DNA from 3 places in the Exiguobacterium sp. s168 genome. Region 1 is predicted to be linked to each of the others. Evidence: a T-box and tRNA genes for the amino acid it is inferred to sense, from the RefSeq annotation. Region 1 holds a T-box; the other regions hold tRNA genes.

Region 1 (6,435 bases):
CGACGAGATCGTCTTCTGCGATTGGTACTCCGTTCAACATGATCCGTTCTTCGAACTGAATGATATATGGCGACGTAAACGTCCCGATTTGTAATCCTTCCGCAATCCCCATCTCACGTAAGAATGCAACCGTCGATCCTTTCCCGTTCGTACCGGCGACATGAATCGTTGGAATCACGTCCGGGTCAATCTGTAATTCTAGTAACATCGCCTGCATCCGTTCAAGACCCGGTTTGACGCCGAATGCTAGTAAGCTCGATAACCATTCCAATACATCTTCTCGCGTCCTCATGCTGTTCGCTCCTTTAAAAAAAGTGGCTCAAGGAGACTTGAGCCACTGCTGTAATTAGTGTGAGAGTTCGTTGATGCGTGCTTCGACAGCTTGACGTTTTTCCGTATAATCAAGTGCCTTCGCTTTTTCTTCATCAATGACATGTGCTGGTGCTTTGCCGACGAAGCCAGGGTTGTTGAGTTTTTTCTCGACCCGTTCGACTTCTTTCGTATATTTGACGAGTTCCTTGTTCAAGCGCGCGATTTCTTCCTCGATGTTGATCAAGTCTGCGAGTGGGATGAACAATTCTGCTCCCGTTACGATCGCACTCATCGCTTTTTCTGGCGCTGGCATCTGTTCTTCGATCCGGAGTTCAGACGCGTTCGTGAACTTTTGCAAGTACGAGCTGTTTGACGACAAGTCGTCTTGAACACGTGCGTCATTCGTCGAGATAAACAGTTGGATCTGTTTCGACATCGGTGCGTTCACTTCCGCGCGGATGTTACGAACCGAACGGATGACGTTCTGAACTGCTTCGAATGCTGGAACAGCTTCCGGGAAGTCGAGTGATGCCTCGCGTGTTGGCCATGCAGCACGTGTGATCGTCTCGCCTTCATGCGGTAAGTGTTGCCAGATCTCTTCCGTGATGAACGGCATGAATGGATGCATCAGACGCATGATCCGGTCGAGCGTATAGGCAAGAACCGAACGCGTCGTCTGCTTCGCTGCTTCATCTTCCCCGTTGAGCGGTAATTTCGCCATCTCGATGTACCAGTTACAGAAGTCTTCCCAGATGAAGTGATAGAGAATGCGTCCTGCTTCACCAAACTCATATTTATCCGACAGACGTGTCACATCGTCGATCGTCGTCTGTAAGCGTGTCAGAATCCACTTATCTGCGAGTGACTTCTCGCCTGTCAAATCGATCTGATCAAACGTTAGACCATCCATGTTCATCAAGGCAAAACGGCTTGCGTTCCACAGTTTGTTCGAGAAGTTCCATGTTGCTTCGATTTTTTCCCAGTAGAAGCGGAGGTCGTTCCCTGGCGTCGATCCTGTCGTTAGGAACCAACGAAGTGAATCGGCACCATACTTCTCAATGACATCCATCGGGTCGATTCCGTTCCCGAGGGATTTCGACATCTTGCGTCCTTCCGAATCACGAATCAATCCGTGGATCAAGACGTCTTGGAATGGACGTTGTCCTGTGAATTCGTACGATTGGAAGATCATCCGTGATACCCAGAAAGCGATGATGTCATAACCCGTAACGAGTGTCGATGTCGGGAAGTATTTTTGATAATCGTCTGCGTCCGTATTCGGCCACCCCATCGTCGAGAACGGCCAAAGTGCTGAAGAGAACCACGTATCGAGGACATCGTTGTCTTGCTCCCAGTTCTCGATATCGGCTGGTGCTTCCTTGCCAACGTAGACTTCGCCTGTTTCTTTATGATACCAAGCCGGAATCCGGTGTCCCCACCAGAGTTGACGGCTGACACACCAGTCACGGATGTTTTCCATCCAGCGTACGTACGTGTTCTCAAAGCGTTGTGGAACGAAGTTGACCTTGTCTGGTCCTTGTTGCTCCTCGAGTGCTTTTTGCGCGAGTGGCTCCATTTTAACGAACCATTGGAGTGAGAGATACGGCTCAACGATTGCGTCTGAACGCTCCGAGTGACCGACAGAGTGCAAGTGTGGTTCGATTTTGATTAGAACACCTTCTGCTTTTAAATCTTCAACGATTTGTTTCCGGCATTCGAAACGATCCATGCCTTCGTATTTCCCTGCGTTCTCGTTCATCGTTCCATCTTCGTTCATGACGAGGACACGTGGTAACTCGTGACGGTTACCGACTTCGAAGTCGTTCGGGTCGTGTGCTGGCGTAATCTTAACGACACCTGTACCGAACTCCATGTCGACATAGTCATCAGCAACGATCGGAATCTCGCGACCAACGATTGGTAACGTGATCGTTTTTCCGACGAGGTGAGCATAACGCTCATCCTTCGGGTTCACGGCAATCGCTGTATCACCGAGCATCGTCTCCGGACGTGTCGTCGCTAGTTCAACGTGACCTGAACCGTCCGTTAGTGGATAGCTGAAGTGATAGAACGCACCTTCGATATCCTTGTAGATGACTTCGATATCCGAGATCGCTGTTTTCGTCGCTGGATCCCAGTTAACGATGTATTCGCCGCGGTAGATCAAGCCTTTTTCGTAAAGTTTCACGAAGACTTCTTGAACCGCTTCCGACAATCCTTCGTCAAGCGTGAAACGCTCACGTGAGTAATCGAGTCCAAGACCGAGTTTTGCCCATTGTGCACGAATCGTTGATGCGTACTCTTCTTTCCATGCCCATGATTGCTCGAGGAATTTCTCGCGCCCCATTTCAAGACGTGATTGTCCTTCTGCCCGCAGTTTTTGTTCGACTTTTGCTTGTGTTGCGATACCGGCATGGTCCATTCCCGGTAAGTAAAGGACGTCAAACCCTTGCATCCGCTTCATCCGTGTTAGCATGTCTTGTAACGTCGTGTCCCACGCGTGACCAAGGTGCAATTTACCTGTGACGTTCGGTGGTGGAATGACGATCGTGTACGGCTCTTTCTCTGGATCCTGGTCGGCTTTGAAATAGTCACCTTTCACCCAAAAGTCGTACCATTTTTCTTCCGTTGCCTGCGGATCATACTTCGTTGGCATTGATAATTCCTGCATCCTGATCGCTCCCTTTTTGTCCATAATAAAAACGGCTTTCTTTCGTCCTATGCTAAGGACGAAAGAAAGCCGTTGCTTTTTTCCGCGGTACCACCTTAGTTCATCCACAATCGGATGCCCTCGAGCCACGTAACGTGTGGAGGACGGATATCGCTCGTAAGACTCACGATACCAGCTCGTGGGGTGACCTTCCTCCTGTTCGCCCGTCACATCTTTCAGCCAAGGATGTGTTCTCTACACCGGTACGAATACAGGACTACTCTTCCCGTCATCGCTGTTGCCATTTTCTTCTTTACTCATTTTAGCCGAGAGTTCAAGTAATCGTCAAGAACTGCTTAACGACCAAATTCAACTTGGAGTTCTTGGAACGTCAATTCGACGGCTTCGATCGTCCGTTCGATGTCTTCGTCCGTATGGGCGATCGACAGGAAGAGACCTTCGAATTGTGACGGTGGTAAGAAGACACCACGCGCCGCCATCTTTTGATAATACGAACGGAACATCTCAAGGTTCGACGTTTTCGCTTTTTCGAAGTTCGTGACACGTTCATCCGTGAAGAAGACACCGAACATCGCGCCTGCGCGGTTCGTCGTCAGCGGAATGTTGTATTTCGCTGCAGCGTTCAGGTAGCCTTCTGACAGACGGCTCGCTTTCCGGTCGAACTCTGCATAGTGTTCTGGTTTCAATTGTGTCAATGTTGCTAGACCCGCTGCCATCGCGAGTGGGTTCCCGGATAACGTACCTGCTTGATAGATTGGACCTTGTGGTGCGATCTGTTCCATGATGTCCCGACGTCCGCCGTAAGCACCGACTGGCATTCCGCCGCCGATGACTTTACCGAGACACGTGATGTCTGGTGTAACACCGAAGTGCCCTTGTGCACAGTGGAATCCAACTCGGAAACCGGTCATGACTTCGTCAAAGATCAATAAGGCACTGTTTTCCGCCGTGATCTCCCGTAAGCCTTCGAGGAATCCTGGCTCTGGTGGTACGAAGCCCATGTTCCCAGCAGCCGGTTCGACGATGACACCAGCGATATCGTCGCCGTGTTTTTCAAACGCGATCCGGACAGCGTCCAAATCGTTATATGGAACTGTCAGCGTCATGCTCGCGATTTGCGCAGGAACTCCTGGTGAATCTGGTAGTCCGAGTGTCGCGACACCTGAACCCGCTTTGATCAAGAGCGAGTCACCGTGACCATGGTAACAGCCTTCGAACTTGAGGATTTTCGTCCGACCTGTGTAGCCGCGTGCGAGACGAAGCGCTGCCATCGTCGCTTCTGTCCCTGAGTTGACCATCCGGACGACTTCGACCGACGGCACCCGACTGATGACGACTTCCGCCATCGCTGATTCGATTTCCGTTGGTGTCCCGTAGCTCCAGCCACGTGTCGCTTGTTCTTGGATCGCAGAAGTGACGATTGGATCGGCATGACCGAGAATCATTGGTCCCCATGACAAGACATAATCGATATACTCTTTTCCGTCGATATCATAGAGCTTTGATCCTTTCGCATGATCTGCGAAAATCGGTGTCATCCCGACCGATTTATAAGCACGGACCGGACTGTTGACACCACCCGGCATGAGCGGGAGTGCCCGCTCGAATGCTTCTTTTGATTTTGAGTTCTGGTTAATTAAGCTCATTTCGCCCCCTCCAGGTAACGACAAATGTCTTTTGCGAAATAGGTGATGATTAAATCAGCGCCTGCTCGTTTAAAGCCAAGCATCGTCTCAAGGACGATTCGTTCTTCGTCGATCCAGCCGTTCAAGGCAGCGGCTTTGACCATTGCATACTCACCTGATACGTTATACGCGACAATTGGTAGATCGATTCGCTCGCGCACATCACGAATGATATCCATGAACGCAAGTGCAGGTTTGACGATCATGAAGTCAGCTCCTTGATCGACGTCCGCTGTTGCTTCGCGGAACGCTTCGCGACGGTTTGCTGGATCCATTTGATAACCTTTCCGGTCGCCTTCTCCCGGTGCCGAATTCGCTGCATCACGGAATGGACCGTAATAAGCAGACGCATATTTAACACCATAGCTCATGACCGGAATATGGCTGAAGCCATTCTCGTCTAATCCTTGACGAATCGCTGCGACGAATCCGTCCATCATCGATGATGGCGCGATGACGTCGGCACCCGCTCGAGCTTGTGAGATCGCTGTCTTGACGTGAAGCGGTAATGACGCATCATTATCGACCGTACCGTCGGCGACAATCCCACAGTGACCTGTCGACGTATATTCACATAAGCATGTGTCAGCGATGACCGTTAGCTGCGGGGCAACCTTCTTGACGAGACGTGTCGCTTCTTGAACGATCCCGTGATCGTGAAACGCACCTGATCCTTGCTCGTCTTTCAAGTGGTCATGCGGAACACCGAATAAGATAACAGATTCGATTCCGAGTGCGACGACTTCTTCAATCTCAGCCGTCAGATGATCAAGTGATAAGTTGAAGACGCCAGGCATCGAGCTGACTTCGCGTTTAATATCTTCGCCTTCAGCGACGAAAATCGGATAAATCAAATCTGATTTATGCAACTGGTTCTCGCGGACGAGTGACCGGAGTGATGCGGTATGGCGCAAACGACGGTGACGTGCGTATTCTAATGTGTTCATGCTGATTCCTCCTCAATGATACGATCAATCATGCCGTCTACCGTGAATTCACGGGCGACATGGATCGGTTGAAGTCCGGCTGCTTTTGCTGCTTGCTCCGTGATTGTCCCAATGACGATGAACGTCGTCTGCGGGAATAGTGGAGCAATCGCTTCGACAGCGGAAGGACTCTGCAGTCCAATATAGGTGGCAGTTCTGACAAGTGCTTCAGGTAGCCGACGGGTGACAGTTTCATACGTGATGATATCTTCGATCGTATATCGATTCAGTTTTCGTAACTGATCGACCGGCGCTTTCCGCGATCGGTTCCCTCGCGCAAAAACGATATGATCGCCGTTAGACAAGTGTGGTCCCAGTTCTGCGACGAGTGCGTCTCCTGTAAAGGTCGACGGACAGAAGTCGGCTGTTCGACCGTACTTCGCAAGTGCATCTGCCGTCTTTCGTCCGACGACCGCGATACGCGTTGCTGCTAATTCAGGCAACGCATCAGCAATCCGGTGGACACCATTCGGACTCGTCACGATGAGCCAATCAATTCCCTTCGGTAACGTAAACGAAACCGGTCGCGTTTCAATGACAGGATAATGCACTGACTCGATCGCGACGGCGCGCAGTCGCGCCATCTGCTCGGTCGTCGGTGGTCGGCTGCCCGTGAAGAGTACCTGCTTACAAGTCATCCGGAAGTGTCGCGAGAATCTCACGACCGCCCGAAGCAAGCAGACGTTCGGCAACATCTTGACCGAGTTGCATCGGGTCAAGACCTGATTCGCGCTCGAGTAGGATTTGCTCTCCATCGACGGATCCAATGAATCCGACGAGT
Region 2 (6,435 bases), on a different contig from region 1:
GAATGCCTTCTCTTCACCTTCGACTTGTTGCTCTAGCTGTTCATGAAGAGAAGCTGGTGAATCGTTGGAGCAGGCAGCGAGTCCGAAGCTCGACAGGAATAATACTGCTACGAATGATTTTTTCATCTGAATAGTAACTCCTTATAAATTCGAGTATTGCGCGAAATTGTACGGAATATGGAAATCTTCATCATAAATCGCGAATTGATAGCCTTTTTTCTGAAGTCCGGCAACAATGGCTGGAAGTGCTTTGATGGCTTGTGGTTGTTCATGTAAGAGTATGATTTCAAACGGACGTTCTGCTCGTCGAATGACCGTATTTGCTACTTCTTTTGCACTATCTTTGTAATACCAGTCCATTGAATCGATCGACCAGTCCCACACACGAAAGTCTGCTGAATGAATGGCAGATGCCATTTTTTTCGTGATGCCTGGATCAGAGCCATAAGGTGGTCGTGTCAAATGTGGTGTTAGCTTCGTCAACTCATGGATTTTCTTCTGAACACTTTGCATCTCTGAGACATACTTTCCTTTTTCGTACAATGTATCGTAATCATGCGTTTCCCCGTGTAATCCGATATAGTGTCCAGCTTTAGCAGCAGCTTTGACTTCTTGCGGAAAAGCCTCTACTTGTGATCCGAGATAAAAGAAAGTGGCACGAGTCTGAAGTTGATCCAATGTTCGAAGTAAGTCCGGTGTTAATGCAGATGGACCATCTTCGAATGTTAAATAGGCGACTTTTTTTGTTACACCATTCCATTTTTCCACGCGTGCTTTTTCCATATTGACGACAGGTACTTCAGTAATGGATTTACCTGTCGTAATGGATTGTTGCTCAGGAGTAAAAACGTATCGGTAAGCGACATATCCTCCAACTCCGAGAAAAACAAGTGTGAGAAGTAAGAAAAAACGTGGGAAAAACTTTCTTTTTTTTGTACGCGGTCGTGGACCGAGTTCGCTAGCGTGGCTTGAGGTGAATGGATCCATCGTTGTCTGTCGCTCCTTTTGTCAAAAAATATCATATACAGATAATGTAACATTCTGACTGTTTCTTTTGTAACAAACAGATGACAAAAAGATGACGATAAATCGATTTTTCTAAAAAATATCGGTTTATTTAGAAAGAGTTTGCAAGAAATAAAAAAACAACCACTAATTAAGTGATTGTTTCATGTGTTATTAGTGTTCTGTTACAGCACACTCATCGCATTCCGTTTGATAGGATTCACATTGTTCATCCATCTCTTTTCCGCAATGGGCACACGTCTTGACGGGAAGTTCACGATAGAATGCAGCAGATGCTTCTTGGTAAAGGGGTTGTTCCATGTGTTTTTCCTCCTTCAAAGTAAACGCAATGATTTTTATCTTGTTTTCATTGTATTAGTACAGAAGTGTAAAGTCAACAATTGTTTTATAACAGTAAAGGCGTTTGAAGTACTGATAGAGGACAATGAAAAAGAGACATGCTACGATATCTAAGTAATCTGATAATGATAAGGGGGATTTATACATGACACAGGCAACACTTGATACAATGCGTGTCTTAACAGAAAGACGTTCCGTTCGCCATTACGACGAAACGTTCAAGCTTTCAAAACAGGAAGTGGAAGAACTATTAGAATGGACGACAGCGGCGCCGAGTGCTTGGAATCTGCAACACTGGCATTTCACGGTCTTTCATTCGGAAGAAGCGAAGCAGCAACTTGCACCGATTGCTTATAATCAGCCGGCCATCACTTCGGCTTCAGCAGTCATTGCAATCTTAGGTGATGTTCAAGCTAATCGAAACTACAATCCGGTTTATGGTCCGGCAGTAGAAGCAGGTGGCATGACAGAGGATTTGTTCGATTCGATCAAGGCACAAGTAGAGGGCGCTTATCAAAGTGAAGCATACGGTCGCGACGCGGCAATGTCGAATGCGAGTCTTGCTGCGATGCAATTGATGCTTGCGGCAGAAGCACGTGGATTATCAACACTCGCAATGGGCGGATTTGATCATCAACGTTTTGCGGAAACGTTCATCACCGAGTCACGGTATGTACCGGTCATGTTAATTGCTGTTGGTAAAGCGGTCGAAGATGCGAAAAAACGTCCCGCACTACGTTTACCGATCGATCAAGTATCAACATTCCTGTAAGTCATTCAAAATGGAGGAAGTGGGGTTCAATTCCTCCATTTTAATTTTTTTTATTTTTTTCGGAAAAAGACTTGTCAGCCTTTTAGTTTCTTGATATATTAATACATGTCCTAGCAAGTACATAACGTACTGCAAACATGATTCTGTAGCTCAGCTGGGAGAGCGCTACCTTGACAGGGTAGAGGTCGCTGGTTCGAGCCCAGTCAGAATCATACCGAAAGCCCGCTTCTCCTTTATAGGAAAAGCGGGCTTTTTTTATTATTTCTTTATCTCATCCTCTGTGACCCATTTATGATTTTTCACCATCTCTCCACCGTCCGTTGGTTCATAGTTCACCATATAGACAGTCGTTTCTTTTACTTCATCAATCGTCGCTTTAGCTCCATCCATACCTTTCATATGATCCGCTTTGACAGTCGTTTCATCACCAACTTGCAGTGGCTTAGTTGGAACTGGATCGAGTTCTTCTTGAATGACCCATTTATGATTTTTCACCATCTTTCCACCAGTAGTCGGTTTGTAACTGATCGCATAGACGACGGTATCATAAGCACCCGCAATCGTTGCTTTAGCTCCGTCCATACCGTCCATATGATCCGTCGTCAACGTGACGTTGCTTCCTTTCGGATAAGTCGGATCACTGGCTTCCTTTAAACCGGATGGTAGCTTTCCGTCGCTCGAATGCATCATATCTCCATGAGACATATCATGTGAGTCACTATTACTTCCATCGTTATTGGCGTTATTGGCGGATCCACATGCACCGAGCCAAAGCGTAGAACTAAGAGCAAGTACGGTTAACGTCAATGATTTTTTCATATTAAATCCCTCCTGAAGTCGCTAGTCTTCTTTACTATACCCAGCGTATGTGCAAATCGTGTGCAGATGAGGTGACAGTTTCGTTTGCCTGCGTCTATCGCGTTTTTTTCGCTATACTAAAGTGGAGAGAAAAGGAGGAAACGTCATGCGTCGTATTTCATACTCGGTCGGAGGAATCGTGCTTGCGGCATTTTTAATTTGTGGCAGTGTGTTGTTTGCGACGTTGTATTATCAGTTGTCTCAAACACGAACGCAGGAAGTAGTGGACGGTTTACTGAACCGAGGAAATACCCATCGTGATGTCCTTGTCGATTCCTATGACCAAACGACGATGCGCCATGTCAGCATGATGGAAGCAGATTCATCGTTTACTGTGGTGATCACTGATGCAGATGGAAAACAACTCGAAGCGTCACGACCTTTGTCGAATGAGATGAAAAGTGTGCTAGAGCATACGGATTTTGATTACCGTCAACAAGGAAAAATCGTGACGATGCGTGACTTTTTAATGACGGACAGCCCCATCACCATCGATGGGGAACATCGTGGTCATGTCTTCATGTTCGCTTCTAAAGCAATTGTGGATCACGTACTTGATCCGTTGAAACAGCAATTTTTTCAAGTGGGTCTGCTCGCACTTTTATTGGCAGGTGCGGCAAGCATTTGGGCGACCCGACTCATCTCTCGTCCGTTGATTCAAATGGAAAAAGCGACGGCACGTCTATTGGATGGGGAAGGTGGAGAGTTGCCGATTGATCGACAAGACGAACTGGGACAATTGGCGCGTTCAATTCAGCAATTAAAACAGGATCTCGATTTTTTGAATCGGGATCGATCTGAATTTTTAGCAAGCGTATCTCATGAACTACGCACACCATTGACATATATAAAGGGATACGCGGATATTCTCGAACGCCAAACGTTGACGCCGGATGAGCAACAACGCTACATTACGATCATTCGAGAAGAAAGTCAGCAAATGAATGAATGGATTGAGCAATTATTTTGGCTAGCACGTATTGATGCCAATGCTTTTATGATGGAACGAAAACCTGTTGATGTCGAAGACTTGATTCATCAAGTGATACGATTGATGCGTCCAGACATCGAACAAGAAAATGTTTCGTTCGAGATAGAAGGTGAGCGATTAGAAGTGATGGGTGACGCTCAGCAGCTCCGTCAGATGATCGTGAATATCATTGAAAATGCACGTCGACATACGACGTCGGGAAAAATCATCGTTCGTTATGGTGTCAACGCAGTAGGGGCTTTCATTCAAATCGAAGATACAGGAGAAGGGATCGCTGCAGAATCTTTACCTCATGTAACGAAACGGCTCTACCGAACGGAAGCATCTCGTTCTCGAAAACATGGAGGAACTGGAATCGGACTCTCCATCGTTGAAGCAATTGCACGGACACATGGAGCAGAATTGAACATCAAGAGTCAACTTGGACATGGAACACAAGTGACACTGCAGTGGAAGGAGAAATAAAATGCCGCATGTATTGATCGTAGATGATGAACCGAGAATGCTTGAACTGCTCAAACTGTATATTCAGCCGTATGGGTACACGTGTCAGCTTGTGGATTCTGCGCAGCAAGCTCTTGATCTCTGCCGTCAGCACGTATTCGACCTGATTTTACTAGATGTCATGATGCCGGATATGGATGGCTGGACATGTTGTCGTCTCATTCGAGAACACTCTAATACCCCAATCTTGATGGTTACGGCTCGGAATCAGCGGGAAGACATCATTCGGACACGGGAAGTGGGGGCGAATGATTACGTATCAAAACCGATTCAAGAAGGGGAACTGATCGGGCGAATGGAAGTTTTATTACAGCGACGGTATGATGGACTATTCTATGACCGGGAAAGCTATCGTTGTAGTTACCTCCAACAAAAGATTTCGTTAACGAAGACGGAGTTTGAGTTATTAGGTGTATTGTTAGATTCTCCACGACGTGTTTGGACACGTGATCAGCTAACGACGATGTTATGGGGAGCGGAAGCGGCTGTAGACGAGCGGACGATCGACTCGCATATCAGACATTTAAGAGAAAAACTACGTGTTTGCGGTTTTCCGATTGAACAGCATTTGGAAACAGTTCGCGGAATCGGATACCGCTGGACACACCAATAAAGGGGAAATTCAAGCCATGACGACACTCTATTTCGTACGGCACGCACATTCGACATACTCGCCAGATGAACGAGCACGTCCACTCTCCGGTGCAGGACAGGCAGATGCGAGACGTTTACTTGAAACATTTCAAGGAATTCCAATCGACAGATTCTACAGTAGCCCGTATCGACGGGCGATTGAGACGGTTGCACCGCTCGCAGAGGCACGTCGAAAACCAATCATTGAGGTAGAGGAACTACGAGAGCGATTGTTAGCACCGGAAGCGCTTGACGATTTTCAAGCAGCTGTCACGTATGTATGGCAACATCCGAACGAAAATCCGTACGGAGGCGAAACGAACAAAGAAGCGTCGCAACGCATTCGGCAATTCATCGACGAACTAGTGGAGAAGCATCCTGACGAAACAGTCGTTCTTGGAACACACGGAAACATCATGGTGTTACTCTTAGAAACATTTGATCCGACGTTTAATCACGCATTTTGGAAATCCTTACCGATGCCAGCCGTATGTCGAATGGATGTGAGAGCAGGAGAACAGGCGGACATTCATGTCGTACCACTTTTGACGAATACAAAGTAAAAAAGAGACGGAACTGATGAGTGCATCAGCTTCCGTCTCTTTTGTAATTAAAGAAATCTTAAGGCGTAGGAACAGCACCTTCATGTTTTCGAATCAAGTCTGCTGTTAATTGACCGGACAAGGTGACCATTGGTACACCGCCGCCTGGGTGTGTCGAACCACCGACGAAATAAAGTCCTTCGTACAAGTCGCTCTTCGATGGAATCTTGAATCCACCATTTTTCTTCCGATCGGCTGCGACACCATAAATCGATCCGCCGTTTGGACCGTATAATTCTTTTAAATCTTCTGGAGTGAAGCGATATTCGAACTCGATCGATTCACGCAAACCGTGAAGTCCCATCCGCTCCAATTTATCGAGAACGACTTCACGATACGCATCCCAGTCGACCTCACCTTTTTGAAGTGTGAGCGGTGGAACGTGTGTCAAGACGAATAAGTTATCCTTCCCTTCAGGAGCTTGGGAAGCGTCGGATTTTGAGGAGACACCGACGTAAATCGTCGGATCCTCAGGAGGTGTTCCTTCTTTAAACATTTGGGCGAATTCACGCTCCGGATTTTCCGAGAAAAAGAAATTATGATGCGCGAGTCCACTGTATTCACGATTTACACCGAGTAGTAATACGAGTCCAGAGACGGACGGGGCGAACGATGCCTGTAATTTTTTAGCCTGTTTCCGGGCTTTCTTCTCAGGAACAATCCGTTCGTAAGTCGGAATGACCTCAAGGTTTGAGACGACGATGTCGGCT
Region 3 (6,435 bases), on a different contig from region 1:
TCACTTTGTTGCGAGACTGCTTCGATTTTTGCAATATCCTCTAGGCGAATCGGCTCTGCAGGTTCAGCCGTCTGATCTACAGCTGCTCCACCTGTTGTACTTGGTGGTCCTTGTGTTGCATCTTGTGGTGGACCGCCTGCAGATGACTGACCGTTATTTGCTGAACTAGCCGCACCTGCAGCAGGTGTCAATTGGAGATTTTTTAGTTTATCTAGATTTTCTAGTTTTTCTTCAACGCGAATCGGAATTTTCGAATCGTTTTCTGATAGCTGACCTGATGGGAACGAGACATACTTTCCATTAATTTGTTCCTTGATGCTTGAGAGCGAGAGACCCGCTTCCGTCGCTTTTTCCTTATCGACGGTGATTTGAACGAGATCATCCTTATAGCCACCAACCGACACGCTGTTGATGCCTGGAATCTTATTAAGTTCAGGTTCGATATCTTCCTTTAGAATTTTCTCGATGTCTTTACCATCCTTGCTAAAGAAGGAGATATTATAGATCGGGAACGATCCAAAGGACAGACGATTTAATTTCGTCGTTGCTTCCTCCGGTAGATTCGCATCTTGGATGGCAGCATCGATTTGTTGTTCCACCTTATCCATATCGGTATCGAACGGGAATTCGATGTTTAAGATACCGATACTTTCATAAGAAGAACTCGTTAGCTTGGTAGCCCCTTCAATTCCTTTAAGGGAAGTTTCAAGCTTTGAGACGACTTGTTTATCGACATCGTCAGGTGATGCACCAGGGTAAACCGCTTCGATTGAAATCTGAGGAAACTCGATTTCCGGGAACTGATCAACTTTTAATTGTGAGAAGGAATAGACGCCTCCTAAAATCAATAGGATTGCAATGATGAAGACAGCAACCGAGTTCTTCAAACTAAATCGGGTTAAGAAGTTCATATGAACGCTCCTTTCTTTTTATATGTGCTTATTTACATAGTAGAGGACACTCATAGAACCCGCAACTTTAAAACTGTTTTTATTTAAAAAGATCATTTTGAAAAAAGATAATTTTTTTTGTTAAAAAGGCTTTACACTTTTCGATATGCTGCTATAATAAAAACATACCCAGTAACAACACAGCATGATTCTGTAGCTCAGCTGGGAGAGCGCTACCTTGACAGGGTAGAGGTCGCTGGTTCGAGCCCAGTCAGAATCATACCGAAATCGTTCCTTTTCGAAGGAACGATTTTTTTGCGTTAAAAAAACTATTCCCGAAATCAATCAGGAATAGTTGGAAGGGTGGTAAAATGTTTTATTGAATTTCGAGATGAAGATCTCCGCGCTTCGTCCACCCTGCGACAGTCGTCAATCGATAGAAGACGAGCGTTAAGACACCAGGTAGAACGACACCAGTCAAGAAGAAGACAAGGAACGCTTGAGGACCTTGATTGACGAAGATATTGAGTGGGGCAATCATCGAATTGAGTCCAAGTCCTGCGAGTTCATACGGTACTTTCAAAGAGAGAAGAAGCGTCGCGACAGGAGCTGAAATCATCGCTGCGAGAAACGGTGCAACGACAAGACGTGGATTTTTAACGATATTCGGGAATTGTACTTTAGGTGTTACAAAGAATGAAGCAATCAAACCACCTGGATCCGTCTGACGATATGCCATCAACGTAAAGCCGACGAATTGAGCGGAACAGCCAATGAGTGCAGCGGCACTCGCTACAGGATCAAGTTGCAAAGCGATAGCGAGTGCAGCGGACGAAGCAGGAGACATCAATAAGACACTAAAGATGAGTGCAATAACAAGAGATGTAGCAATAGGAGAAGACTCGACTGAAGCTGTGATCATGGCACTGAATTTTGTAAGGAGTGGTGTCGTGACGGCAGCAGCACCGATTCCGGTCACACCGCCAGCAAGGACAGCGCTCATTGGGATGACCATCATGTCAAATTTCGTTTTTCCAGTCATGCGTTTTCCGACGTATACAGCGACAGCAGCCGCGAGTAATGCACTGATCGGCTGACCAGGTACAAGAACGAGTCCAGAAGCAGTCGATTGAAGGGCGGCACCACCGATCGTCGCTGCGATCATCGCGCTGAACAGCACAAGTGTGTTTCCTCCGAGCTGAAAGGCAATACCGGCACCAAGCGCGGGAGCGAGTAGTACTTTTGCGACACCACCAATCGTCAGTAACATTTGGATATGTAGAAGATTTCCGAGTGTCTCAATCAGAAGTCCGACACCAAGTGTTACAAGAACGGCATTTGCCATTCCAGCTGATACTTTTACCATTCGATCCATCGCATATTCTTTCAACGTTGTCATCCTCTCTCTATCTATCTCTATTTTTTGCCATGAAAAAAGCCTATCCGTTTTTGGGATAGGCGCCACTCATTCTGTGCGGGCGCCTCATTCGATGCATCGAAAGAAGGGCCCAAAAATCATTTCCGCTTCATCATCGGAAAAGTTTTCAGTCCCTCATGTATAGAATAATCAGTCGTCCGGCTTGGTTAAATGGCTGTTGCGTCGGAATCATTCGATCGTGCCCCTCTCTGTGAATTTTTCTAAGCCTAACATGCTCTTGGTCAATAATCAATATTTTCTGACAATTTATTTTTCCTGAAATCTGACAGGAATTCACGATATCATCGGGAAATCCTAATGTACCAACAATGGAGGCGTTTACATGAAAGTTATGCTTTTTACAGATATTCACGGCAATACATCAGCTTTGCGTGCTGTATTGTCCCATCTTGATCAACAAACAGATATCGATGCCGCTTATTGTCTCGGTGATCTTGTCGGTATTGGACCAGAGCATAATGAGGTCATCGATTTATTAAGACAACGGTCTGATATCCAGACGATTTCTGGAAATCATGATGAATGTGTCCTTGCTTTAATCCATGGGGAGACCTATCCCGATAGTTACCGACATGCTAAAGAGCACCATCAATGGATCGCGGATACGTTGACGCAAGAGAATCAAAAGTATTTGGAGCACTTACCACGTATCTTAAATGTTACGCATCAGGAACAAACGATGCACCTGACGCACTATGCTTACGCCGACCAGACGAAGAAGATTGGTGAAGAGCCATTAAAGCAAGCAGTGGATGGAACGAAAGAAAGCTTATCCGTCCTGTTTGCTGGAAGTGAGGCACGGATCATTGGTTTCGGTCATCATCATCCAGCGCAACAAGTCAAGACAGAGCAAACGCTCTTTATTAATCCAGGTGCACTTGGATGTCAGGAAACAGCTGTTGCTCCAGTAGCAATTATCGATTGGGAGAAGGACCAAGTCCGTTCAGAAATCCTGAAGATTTCATATGATGATCGACCATTTCTAGATGTGCTCAATACGACGGAAATGCCGGAACGTGAGTTGATGCGCCGCCTCTTCTTCGGTAGTAGGACATGAAAAAACCTTCATGAAATGTTCATGAAGGAATTCAATCAAGACGATAGTTTTGTCATGACCGAGATAAGACACACGACAATCAGTAACACGATACCAATGTTTCGTTTCAATGGATGGCGTGACCAGTAAAAGAATAGCGCAAGGACAGGGGCCACAAAAAAGGCAACGATGAGACTAATTAATGTTGCAAGAAATAATACAAATATCCAAAGTTTGCTCGTTATCCGGTATACCTGCCACATGTCGTAAAGCGACATGAGTGTATAAGCGAGCAACACAAAGATGATTCCGGTCGATAAACTCAAAGTAATCATCACTCCATTCTCTATTTAGTATAAAGGAGGGAGCGAGAATGATTATACGACTTGAAGTAAAAAACGTGACGAATCGATGAACGTACGATGATATGCTGTAACGAAAGAGGAAGGGGAAGGCACCTATGTCAAATATCTATCGTCGTTTTTTCTGTTTCCGGATATTTTGATCATGCTCGTATTACTGATTGCGATCAGTAGTTATGTCTTTGCTCAGCCATTTCATTGGTCGATTTTACTGTTCTTTTGTCTTGGACTGATCATCTTTAGTTTCAGTGAATACCTGACCCATCGCTTTTTGTTTCATTTACCACCACCTAAGAATGCGTTCGGACGAAAGCTGTTGAAGCGACTTCACTACGATCATCATGCGCATCCGAATGAACTGCATCTGTTGTTTTTGCCCGTCTGGTATTCCTTGCCGAATCTTAGTTTCTTTGCGGCTCTGACCTATCTTCTGACGCAATCGGTCGTCTCGACAGCCGCAGCTGCAAGTGGATTGATCGTCATGTTACTCGTTTACGAGTGGAAACATTACGTGGCACACGTTCCACTGAAACCGAGAACACGTTTTGGAAAATGGATGAAAAAGACGCATCTATTACATCATTTCAAAAATGAACACTATTGGTTTGGTGTATCCAATCCGGTGGGAGATTGGTTGTTTGGCACTTTGAAGGATGAAAAAACAGTTACTTCTAGTCAAACAGCACGAAATTTAGAAAAGAATCGAGAATATGAAAAACCGTCGATCAGCTGACCGGCGGTTTTTCAATTCACAAAATGCGTAGCATGGCACGACGAATCGTATCTAATTCTAAAGGTCGAGCAATCAATGGCCATTCGGCAATTAGCGCAATGTACGTCCGGAAAATCAGAAAGGCTGTGACATCGACTGGTACATCACGATCATCTTGTCCAAGGCGAGTCTCAAGTAGCGTTTTAAGATATTCGACGACATGTCGTTCGATACGTGTCCGTAGTTCCTGCATCTCTTGTAATTTTAAGTTGCGTGTTTCTTCGATGATTTGAAGAATGAACAAATGTTGTTGCTGATGATAGACGATGGCGTCGATCATTGCTTGTTTATTTTCTTCTACCGTCGCATGTTCGACGTAAGCGCGTTCTGCTTCTTCTTTCATTTCTTGCAGCACACGTGTTACGAGCGATTCGAACAGGTTGAGCTTACTTTCAAACAGTTGGTAGACAGTCGGTTTTCCGACGTGAGCGCGCCGGGCGACACGCTCAATCGTCGTACCTTTATAACCAAGTTCAGAAAAGCAAGCCATCGCTGAGTCTAGTATCAGTGTTTCTTTATCAGACTGTGTCATGTTGTTTTCGTCTCACTTTCGTTGAGAGTAGAATCCGTTTGGCTCCGAGCCCTCCAACGAAGCTGATGATCAACGCGACGACTAAGATAGTCGCAAGGACTTGACTGTTTGAGATGAGGGCGTCTGTCACACCAAGTCCAAGAGCTTCACGGAATCCGCCGACTGAATACGTCATTGGTAAGAACGTATGGATGGCTTGGAAGAAGCTTGGCGTCATCTCGACTGGGAACGTACCACCACTACCACCGATTTGAAGCAGAAGTAGTAGGAAGGCAAGGAATTGTCCGACGCGACCGAGTAGCATCGCGAGCGTGAACAGAATCGTAATGAACGTCATACCTGTTAAGGCAGCAAATCCGTAGAGCGCAGGAACACTCGCGACATCAGCATCGAGGACATAAACGATGGCTGTAGCCGCTGCGACACCTTGTAACGCTCCAATCGGTAAGATGAGTGATAATTTACCGACAAGGAAGCGCCATGTCAGACTTTCACCATGTTCCGGACGGATCTGATAGACAGACGAGAACATCAAGGCACCTGCGAATAAGGCGATACTAAGGATATAAGCTGATAAACCAGAACCGTAGTTGTTGACCGTCGAATAGTCATGTTCTTTTAAGACAACGGGTTCTGCTAGCATATTATCCCGCTCTTTCGTCGGCTTGACGGTTGCATCCTTAGCCCCTTTACTGAGCTCGTCCTTCAATGTTTTAGCCCCGTCTTCAAGTTTGGTATTGGCATCCGCGATTTTTGAAGCCCCATCGGTCGTTTTGCCGATTCCATCTGTAATCGTAGTTGAACCAGATGCCAATTGTCCTAACCCGCTAGTCAACGCGCTAGCCCCAGCTTGAAGTTGATGTGTGCCATCTGACAGTTGGTTCGCACCGTCAGCTAGTTGGGCGCCACCGGTTGCGGCTTTGTGCACACCGGCAGTGTACTGACCGAGTTTTTCATTGAATGTCTGTTGACCGCTTGCTAATTGTTGTGCGCCAGACTCAACTTGTTTCGCACCATCGACGAGCTTCAATTGTCCAGCGTTCAGTTGCGAGACAGCTGACTCGACTTGTTGACCCCCTGCAGCGAGTTGACCAATCTTCTTCGTCGCGTCCGTTGCTTGAGCAAGACTTTGATCAATCGCGCCTTCTTGGGCAGCAAGATTTTGGACATTTTCTTCTAATGAACTGATAGAGCCGAGCAATGTTTGTTTTTCTTCGTCTGATAACTGTTCAGAAGTAGAGATGACTTCTTTTAGTTGAGCGACGTTCGCCTCAAGAGCTTCGCGACGGGCGCGTAAGTCCTGTTTCGCCTTTTCAGCATCTTGATTGAGTTGTGTTAAAAAAGCGTTCGCAGCTTGTGCTTTTTCATCCAGTTGATTTAATCCGTCCGTCAATTGAGGGATTTT

What was found. A T-box is a leader RNA that pairs with one kind of tRNA and senses whether it is charged. The one in region 1 lies ahead of KNQ15_RS01955 (valine--tRNA ligase), so its partner is inferred to be a tRNA-Val.
Region 2: it has a tRNA-Val gene. The T-box ahead of KNQ15_RS01955 (valine--tRNA ligase) is inferred to sense a tRNA for this amino acid. The anticodon was not compared.
Region 3: it has a tRNA-Val gene. The T-box ahead of KNQ15_RS01955 (valine--tRNA ligase) is inferred to sense a tRNA for this amino acid. The anticodon was not compared.

What each region holds. Positions count from the first base shown of each region.
Region 1 is NZ_JACSNE010000002.1:99,367-105,801, forward strand. Features, by position in the region: gene KNQ15_RS01950 (bifunctional folylpolyglutamate synthase/dihydrofolate synthase) at 1-292, opposite strand, end outside; gene KNQ15_RS01955 (valine--tRNA ligase) at 347-2,983, opposite strand; T-box leader at 3,035-3,264, opposite strand; gene hemL (glutamate-1-semialdehyde 2,1-aminomutase) at 3,319-4,629, opposite strand; gene hemB (porphobilinogen synthase) at 4,626-5,615, opposite strand; gene KNQ15_RS01970 (uroporphyrinogen-III synthase) at 5,612-6,292, opposite strand; gene hemC (hydroxymethylbilane synthase) at 6,282-6,435, opposite strand, start outside.
Region 2 is NZ_JACSNE010000015.1:32,050-38,484, forward strand. Features, by position in the region: gene KNQ15_RS09985 (YkyA family protein) at 1-126, opposite strand, end outside; gene KNQ15_RS09990 (polysaccharide deacetylase family protein) at 142-987, opposite strand; gene yhfH (protein YhfH) at 1,180-1,326, opposite strand; gene KNQ15_RS10000 (nitroreductase family protein) at 1,511-2,137, shown strand; tRNA gene KNQ15_RS10005 (tRNA-Val) at 2,277-2,349, shown strand; gene KNQ15_RS10010 (YdhK family protein) at 2,396-2,956, opposite strand; gene KNQ15_RS10015 (sensor histidine kinase) at 3,102-4,451, shown strand; gene KNQ15_RS10020 (response regulator transcription factor) at 4,453-5,103, shown strand; gene KNQ15_RS10025 (histidine phosphatase family protein) at 5,120-5,686, shown strand; gene KNQ15_RS10030 (phytoene desaturase family protein) at 5,745-6,435, opposite strand, start outside.
Region 3 is NZ_JACSNE010000015.1:43,711-50,145, forward strand. Features, by position in the region: gene KNQ15_RS10050 (efflux RND transporter permease subunit) at 1-911, opposite strand, end outside; tRNA gene KNQ15_RS10055 (tRNA-Val) at 1,098-1,170, shown strand; gene KNQ15_RS10060 (PTS sugar transporter subunit IIC) at 1,267-2,289, opposite strand; gene KNQ15_RS10065 (metallophosphoesterase family protein) at 2,651-3,385, shown strand; gene KNQ15_RS10070 (hypothetical protein) at 3,421-3,699, opposite strand; gene KNQ15_RS10075 (sterol desaturase family protein) at 3,872-4,459, shown strand; gene KNQ15_RS10080 (TetR/AcrR family transcriptional regulator) at 4,476-5,030, opposite strand; gene KNQ15_RS10085 (YhgE/Pip domain-containing protein) at 5,017-6,435, opposite strand, start outside.